Regions from separate parts of the Peribacillus sp. Hz7 genome, predicted to be linked through region 1. Evidence: riboswitches for the same ligand, from Rfam matches in the RefSeq annotation. Region 1 holds a riboswitch; the other holds the start of a gene.

Evidence for each region. Region 1 has a riboswitch for cobalamin ahead of ACE199_RS08880 (ribonucleoside-diphosphate reductase subunit alpha). Riboswitches for the same ligand answer to the same signal wherever they lie in the genome.
Region 2: another riboswitch for cobalamin. It lies ahead of bluB (5,6-dimethylbenzimidazole synthase); the one in region 1 lies ahead of ACE199_RS08880 (ribonucleoside-diphosphate reductase subunit alpha).

Annotation. Positions count from the first base shown of each region.
Region 1 is NZ_JBHHJV010000004.1:272,178-275,836, reverse strand. It holds gene ACE199_RS08880 (ribonucleoside-diphosphate reductase subunit alpha) at 1-1,855, opposite strand, end outside; cobalamin riboswitch at 2,027-2,207, opposite strand; gene ACE199_RS08875 (manganese-dependent inorganic pyrophosphatase) at 2,465-3,394, shown strand; gene ACE199_RS08870 (homogentisate 1,2-dioxygenase) at 3,551-3,659, opposite strand, start outside.
Region 2 is NZ_JBHHJV010000011.1:54,637-58,295, reverse strand. It holds gene ACE199_RS15180 (PCYCGC motif-containing (lipo)protein) at 114-605, shown strand; gene ACE199_RS15175 (MFS transporter) at 915-2,138, shown strand; cobalamin riboswitch at 2,201-2,378, shown strand; gene bluB (5,6-dimethylbenzimidazole synthase) at 2,448-3,104, shown strand; gene ACE199_RS15165 (DUF421 domain-containing protein) at 3,314-3,659, opposite strand, start outside.

The sequences.
Region 1 (3,659 bases):
CATTACGAATTCCGTTTTGTTGAATGTTGTGTTTCAGTTCGTTCCATTTCTCATCATGGTAGTCGCGCAGTTCGAAATAGTGACCGGTCTGCCAGTCTGAACCTTCGAAATAGCGGTAGCTGCCTTTTTCTTTTGCTAGTTCGCATGATGCTTGAATCGTTAAGTAAGCGATTGTTTCGTATAAAGAATCAGCAAGCTGAATCGCTTCTTCAGATTCCCAGTAGATTTTTTTGACCGCGAGCAGGTGATGCCATCCGAATGTTCCAAGACCAATCGCGCGATAACGTTGATTAGAAATCTTTGCTTGTTTAACAGGTAAGGTATTGATATCAATCACATTATCAAGCATGCGTACTTGAATAGGAATTAAGCGTTCTAGAACTTTCGCTTCAACAGCACGTGGTAAATTAATAGAAGAAAGATTGCAAACGACGAAGTCTCCGCTTTTTCTTACGATAACAATGTCGCCATCTTCTGTTTCATATTCTTCTGTAATCGATGTCGGACTTAGGTTTTGGGCGATTTCGGTACATAGATTTGAGCAATAAATCATTCCTTTATGACGATTCGGATTTTTTCGATTCACCTCATCGCGATAGAACATATAAGGAGTTCCTTCTTCTAATTGTGAAATCATAATTCCTTTCATGACATCAATCGCTTGTACTTTTTCGTAAGCATAGCTTGGGAGTTTACCATGTTCGGCTGCTTCAACAGCGAGTGCGTAGTGCTTACGGAAGCTTCCGTTGCCCTTTTCCTCATCGTAAAAATCTTCAAGAGAGAAGCCGAGATTTTGCTTCACACTATGCGGATCGAATAAGTACCATTCTTTACGATCTCGAACTGCTTCCATAAATAAATCAGGAATACAAACCCCAGTAAAAATATCATGAGCTTTCAAACGGTCATCCCCGTTTTGTGTTTTTAAGTCTAGGAAACTCATAATGTCTTTATGCCAGGCATCTAAGTAAATAGCAATCGCACCTTTTCGTTGTCCAAGCTGGTCTACGCTAACCGCCGTTTGATTGAATAGGCGAATCCAAGGAGTAGTGCCAGAGCTGTTTCCAGAGAAGCCGCGAATATCTGATCCAAGAGAACGAATCTTTCCTACGTATAATCCAACGCCGCCGCCAAACTTGGATACTTTTGCGGCATCGTAGTTTGAAAGATAAATGCCATCAATGGAATCTTCTACAGCATCAATAAAACAGGAACTTAGTTGTCCGTGCGTTTTTCCTGCATTGGATAGTGTAGGTGTGGCAACCGTCATATAAAGATTAGACATCGCCCAGTAGGCTTCTTTAATTAGATCTAGACGTTTATCTTTCGGTTCATTACGCATAATTTCCATCGCGATAATCATAAAGCGTTCTTGCGGCAACTCATAGACAGCGTTTTTCTCAGGGCGAGCTAAGTAACGGTCATTTAGCAAGTAGATGCCAATATAAGAGAAAAGCTTATCCTTCTCGGGGTCAATAGATCGTCCTAATTCTTCCATTTCTGCTTTTGTATAAGATTCTAGTAATTCCGCTTTATAAACAGGGTAACGTTGCCCTTCTTGTACGCTTGATAGCTGTTTTATTAAATCGTAGAACGGGCCGTAAGAAGTGTCTGTATACCCGCGATTGATTTGCGCTTCTCGATACATAGAGTTTAATAATTCTGCAGCAGCAACGAATGTCCAGTCTGGAGCATCAATATCGACGTTCTCAAGTGCCATTTGGATAAGCTTCTTAGACGTTTGTGCAGCACCTACATCTGCTTGTCGATCCAACCATTTTTGAAAGCGTTGTTTGTATTTATCCATATGGAGTGTATGGTCGAAATCATTTGATAGGGAAGCCAACTGCAACATGCTTTGTTCTTTTGAATTTGTTAGAGTAGTCAAGGGAAGAAGCCTCCTTTTGTATTTTAGGTAAATAAAAAAATCCACCCGAGAATGAGTGGATTAAACGACTGAAATAAAAGACTAGTAAAGATAGCTTTTAGGCAATCGTTTCATCATCTCAATCCTCGAAGAATAAGAAACTAGAATGAAGTATAGGCAGGTCTCCTGACTTATGATCTCTCTACTTTGAGTCCTTCCCGTATTCCGATTAATACAGTGGCTTTCTCATTTCGTCACATTTACAGTTGCGAGGACAGTTCCGGATTCTCACCGGATTCCCTATTTAGCCATCTCTGGCACCTTTACTTTATATATCAATATATAGATGTTTTTGGTTTATTTTTGTCAATATCTAGTATTGATTGCAAGTATTATCATAATCTATCTTTTGCTAAATTTCAACTATTTATTTTTGAGCATGGAAAGGATAAATTATATTATTTAACCTATATAAAAAGTAGGAAAAAGGAATATTAGGAATTTAAAATGGCTAAAATTGTGATAGAATAGAGGGGACATATGGTATTCTTTCAAAGGAAGATTACCAATAAAATTTTACACAAAAGGAGAAATAACGTGGAAAAAGTACTTATTTTCGGACATAAAAATCCAGATACAGATACAATTTGTTCTAGTATCGCTTATGCTGATTTAAAAAAACAATTAGGTGTTGAAGCTGAACCAGTTCGTTTAGGTGAAGTAAATGGCGAAACACAATATGCATTAACACAATTTAATTTCGATGCGCCTCGCCTTGTTGAAAAAGTAGCTGGCGAAGCAGCTGGCGTTATTTTAGTTGACCATAACGAACGTCAACAAAGTGCAGATGATATCGATCAAGTACAAGTGTTAGAGGTTATTGATCATCACCGTATCGCTAACTTTGAAACAAGTGATCCGTTATATTATCGTGCTGAGCCTGTTGGATGTACAGCAACGATTTTAAATAAATTGTATAAAGAAAATGGAAAATCAGTTCCGAAAGAAATTGCTGGTTTAATGTTATCAGCTATTATTTCTGATACATTATTGTTTAAATCACCAACATGCACAGACCAAGATGTAGCAGCAGCAAAAGAATTAGCAGAGATTGCTGGTGTAGATGCTGAAGCATACGGTTTAGAAATGCTTAAGGCTGGTGCTGATTTAAGCGACAAAACAGTAGAGCAATTAATTTCTCTTGATGCAAAAGAATTCTCAATGGGAGAAGCAAAAGTAGAAATCGCTCAAGTGAATGCGGTAGACACAAATGACGTACTTGCTCGTCAAGCTGAGATCGAAGCAGTAATTAATAAAGTGATTGACGAAAAAGGATTAGATCTATTCTTCTTCGTTGTAACAGACATTTTAAATAATGATTCTGTAGGTCTTGCACTTGGTAAAGAAGCAAGCGCAGTTGAAAAAGCTTATAATGTATCATTAACAAACAACACAGCAACGCTTAAAGGTGTTGTATCTCGTAAAAAGCAAATCGTTCCAGTATTAACGGATGCTTTTACAAAATAATTTGTAGAATAAAGGCTGTTCGAAAGTTGCTTTCGGGCAGCCTTTTTACATGTAAACGTATTTTTGGGAAGGCTTAATGGTTGAAGGGACTTACTTCATCATATTTACTGCTTGTATAGTCCATTCATTGTTGCTGCCGTTGTATAAGAAGGTGTATTAAGGAAGCCAGCTGATCATATATTTGTTATCTTCTGTTGGATGTGCTTCTTTTACAATATGGAGAGGTTGGAATGTGTCGACCATGACCGCGAGTTCGAGCGTTTCT
Region 2 (3,659 bases), on a different contig from region 1:
AAATCCTATCAATTGAATGTTGATAAATTTGCTTTAAGAAAACATTAACTTTGAAGAAGCCCCACTTTTTCTAGTAAAATAATAAAAACCAAATTTTTCTAGAGGTGTATATGATGAGATGGAAAAAAACAATGCTAACATTTGGAATTTGTTCTACCCTATTACTTGGAGCTTGTTCTAGTAAAGAAGAAAGTCATGATAATCATCCAATTCATACGGAACATACAGATTCAGGTGATATTCGTGAAGAAACAAGCGGGATAGGAGAAATGCCTGAATTTCTAGCGGATAAACCAGAGGATATGCAGACCATCTATGCAGCTGCTGCTAAACATCAAAAGCTATTAGAACAAATCCCTTGTTATTGTGGATGCGGGGAATCGGCCAACCACAAAAACAATTACGACTGCTTTGTGTTTGAAAACAGAGAAAGCGGAGCTGTTGTCTGGGATGATCATGGGACGAAATGTGGTGTCTGTTTAGAAATTGCCGCTCAGGCAGTAGTTGATTTTAACAACGGAAAAACGGTAAAAGAAATACGAAAGGCAATTGATCAACAATATAAAGACGGATATGCAAAGCCAACGGATACGCCGGAAGTGTGAATTTTATTGGTAATTTAATGAAAAAATGTATTGAAAAAGAAGAAAAAACAATGTAACATAGGTACATCTTAAATCGAAAGGGTGACCATAGGACGATGATTAACTAATCCTGTTTTAAAGAATAGATTCGTTATATAATACGAAGTTATTTTTGAATGGGATTAGTCTGTACTTTAAAAAAATCATCGAAGTTGTAGTACATGGTGTACTATGTCTTTTTCTATGGTTTTTGACGACCTCCTATCCAAAAATAACGGATGGGAGGTTTTTTGTTGTCTCCCATAATCATTAATAGAAAAGGGGAATGTTATGTCACAATTATTGAAAAATCGATTTGTTCAAGCGATTTTCCTATCCGCATTGTTTCTTCAAATAGGCATTTGGGTGAGGAATTTTGCGATTTTGTTATTTATTATGGAAAAAACCAATGGAAATGCTTTTGCTGTTTCCATGATCTCTGTTGCTGAATTTGCTCCGATTTTTATTTTTTCTTTTATTGGCGGGACATTTGCTGATCGTTGGCGGCCAAAAAGAACGATGGTATGGTGTGATATATTAAGTGCTATTTCGGTTTTTGCGGTAGTGCTCACACTAGTGTTTGGTTCTTGGCATATTGTCTTTTTTGCTACATTGATTTCGTCGATTTTATCGCAGTTTTCTCAGCCGTCGGGGATGAAACTCTTTAAGATGCATTTAAGCCCGGAATTGCTGCAGTCAGCGATGTCGATTTACCAAACGATTTTTGCTGTCTTTATGGTGCTTGGGCCTGTTCTTGGTACGATGATTTTCCAACAATTTGGAATTGTTGTGTCGATGATTGCTACAGGAATAGCCTTTCTTCTTTCTGCAGTGATGCTTCTATTCATTCCAGCTGACCATAAAACAGAGGATGAACAGACAGCTACAACCTTACTTGAAGATATGAAAAGCGGCATTCGTTATGTTCTCGCTAAAAAGGAATTGAAGCTACTTGGAATTTGTTTTATGGCTGCAGGACTTGCAATCGGACTTATTCAACCTTTAGCGGTTTTTCTTGTAACAGAACGATTAGAGTTAGCAAAAGAAAATTTACAATGGCTGTTAATGGTGAATGGAGTCGGAATGATTTTGGGAGGAGCGGCTTCTGTTATATTCTCTAAATCTCTTCTTCCGCAAAAGCTTTTAGTAATTGGGATGTTAGCCAATGCAATTGGGATGAGTGTGATTGGTTTTTCAACAGACCTTACATTAACTCTTGTCGCTGAATTTGTGAACGGATTTTTCCTCCCATGTATTCAAGTCGGCATTAATACGATGATTTTACAAAACACAAAATCGGAATTTATTGGAAGAGTGAACGGTACGTTAAGTCCGCTTTTCTCTGGAGCGATGGTATTAACAATGAGTATTGCTGGTATTTTAAAAGAAATGTTTTCAATTATTATGATTTTTGAAGCAGCTGCGATTCTATTTATTATCGGACTTTTGTTTATTCTGCCAATCTATAACATGCAAGCATCAGAGAGTGTTGAAGGAATGCTATCAAAAGAGTAAAATCTTGACTTATTATATGAGTCATGGTAATTTAGTTTCGGATAACAATAGTATTGGACATATCATCTAAACGCCATATTGGTGCTTCCATGTGGAAGAGAATAGGGAAATCGGTAAAACGATGCGGAGCCCGCCACTGTAGTTGAGGAGTCGCTGTCATAGCCACCGGATTTATTTCCGGGAAGGGACAGACTGACGTTGAATCATAGCCAGGAGACCTGCCAGTATTGGATGTTCTGAGATTTGGCAAATTCTCAGCCTATTTAGGCTGGGAATTTTTTTATTGTCTAAAAAATTGGAGGGATTAGTATGAACAAGTTAAGTGAAGCAGAAAAAAGTGGAGTCTATAAAGCGATTTTTAATCGAAGAGATATTCGGACCTTTTTACAAACACCGATTCCGGATGAAACATTATATAAACTATTAGAAGCGGCTCACAGTGGCCCATCAGTTGGATTTATGCAGCCATGGAATTTTATCATTATCAAAGATGACGAAACAAAGAAAAAACTAGCTGCCATCGTTGAAAAAGAACGACGCGCGCTTGCGATTCATTATGAAGGAACGGATCGCGAGTTAACCTTTTTAGATTTGAAAATTGCTGGAATTCTTGAAGCACCTGTCACAATTTGTGTGACATGCAACCCATTCAGTGCTGGTGACCATGTATTAGGAAGAAACTCAATCCCTGAAACGGATTTAATGTCCACAAGCTGTGCCATCCAAAACATGTGGCTTGCTGCTTATGCAGAAGGACTAGCGATGGGCTGGGTAAGCTTTTATAAAAAAGCCGATGTCCGAACGATTTTAGGTATCCCCTATCATGTGGATCCAGTCGCTTTACTTTCCGTTGGTTATACGGAAAATTATCCGGATCGACCTTTGCTAGAGATTTATAATTGGGAGAAACGACAACAATTGGATGGAATGATTTTTGAGGGGGAGTGGGGAGGTCGCTCTAAATAAGTCAATAACTATGTACTTTGTAAATAGATAAGTATATTTATAATGATATTAGTTGAAAGTTTAAGAGGGGAATCCTGTTGACTTTGAATAACTATTGCTTTTAAAAAGATTGCGAACCTCCATCAATGTAGCGTATACAGGGAGGTTCGCGAATGTCTTTCTTTTGAACCAACAACACCAGTTAGCCACACTACGGCATAGCATCCTCCTTAGTTAGAGGGTGAGGATTGAAACTGATAAGTCTGTACAAAAATCCCGTCTCCCTCCAACCATTCAGCGATAAAAACATCTTTATAATCTGAAATATCTTGTGATGAGAGTTGCACCTTTAACCAATGTTCATCAAATCCTAAATCTTTTAGTTCATCCCACAGTACTTCTCCATCACGAATGAGCGTAACAGGAACGTAAACAGGTGTCCCTGAAAGATTGAAATCCTGCAATGTTGTTTTCTGATACTGTGGTTTTTTTAAAATGCTAATAGAACCGTTCGCCTCTAAATAACAAAAGGCCACTTCTCGAATCGAAAAGGTTTCACTTTGCCGAAGTAAGCTT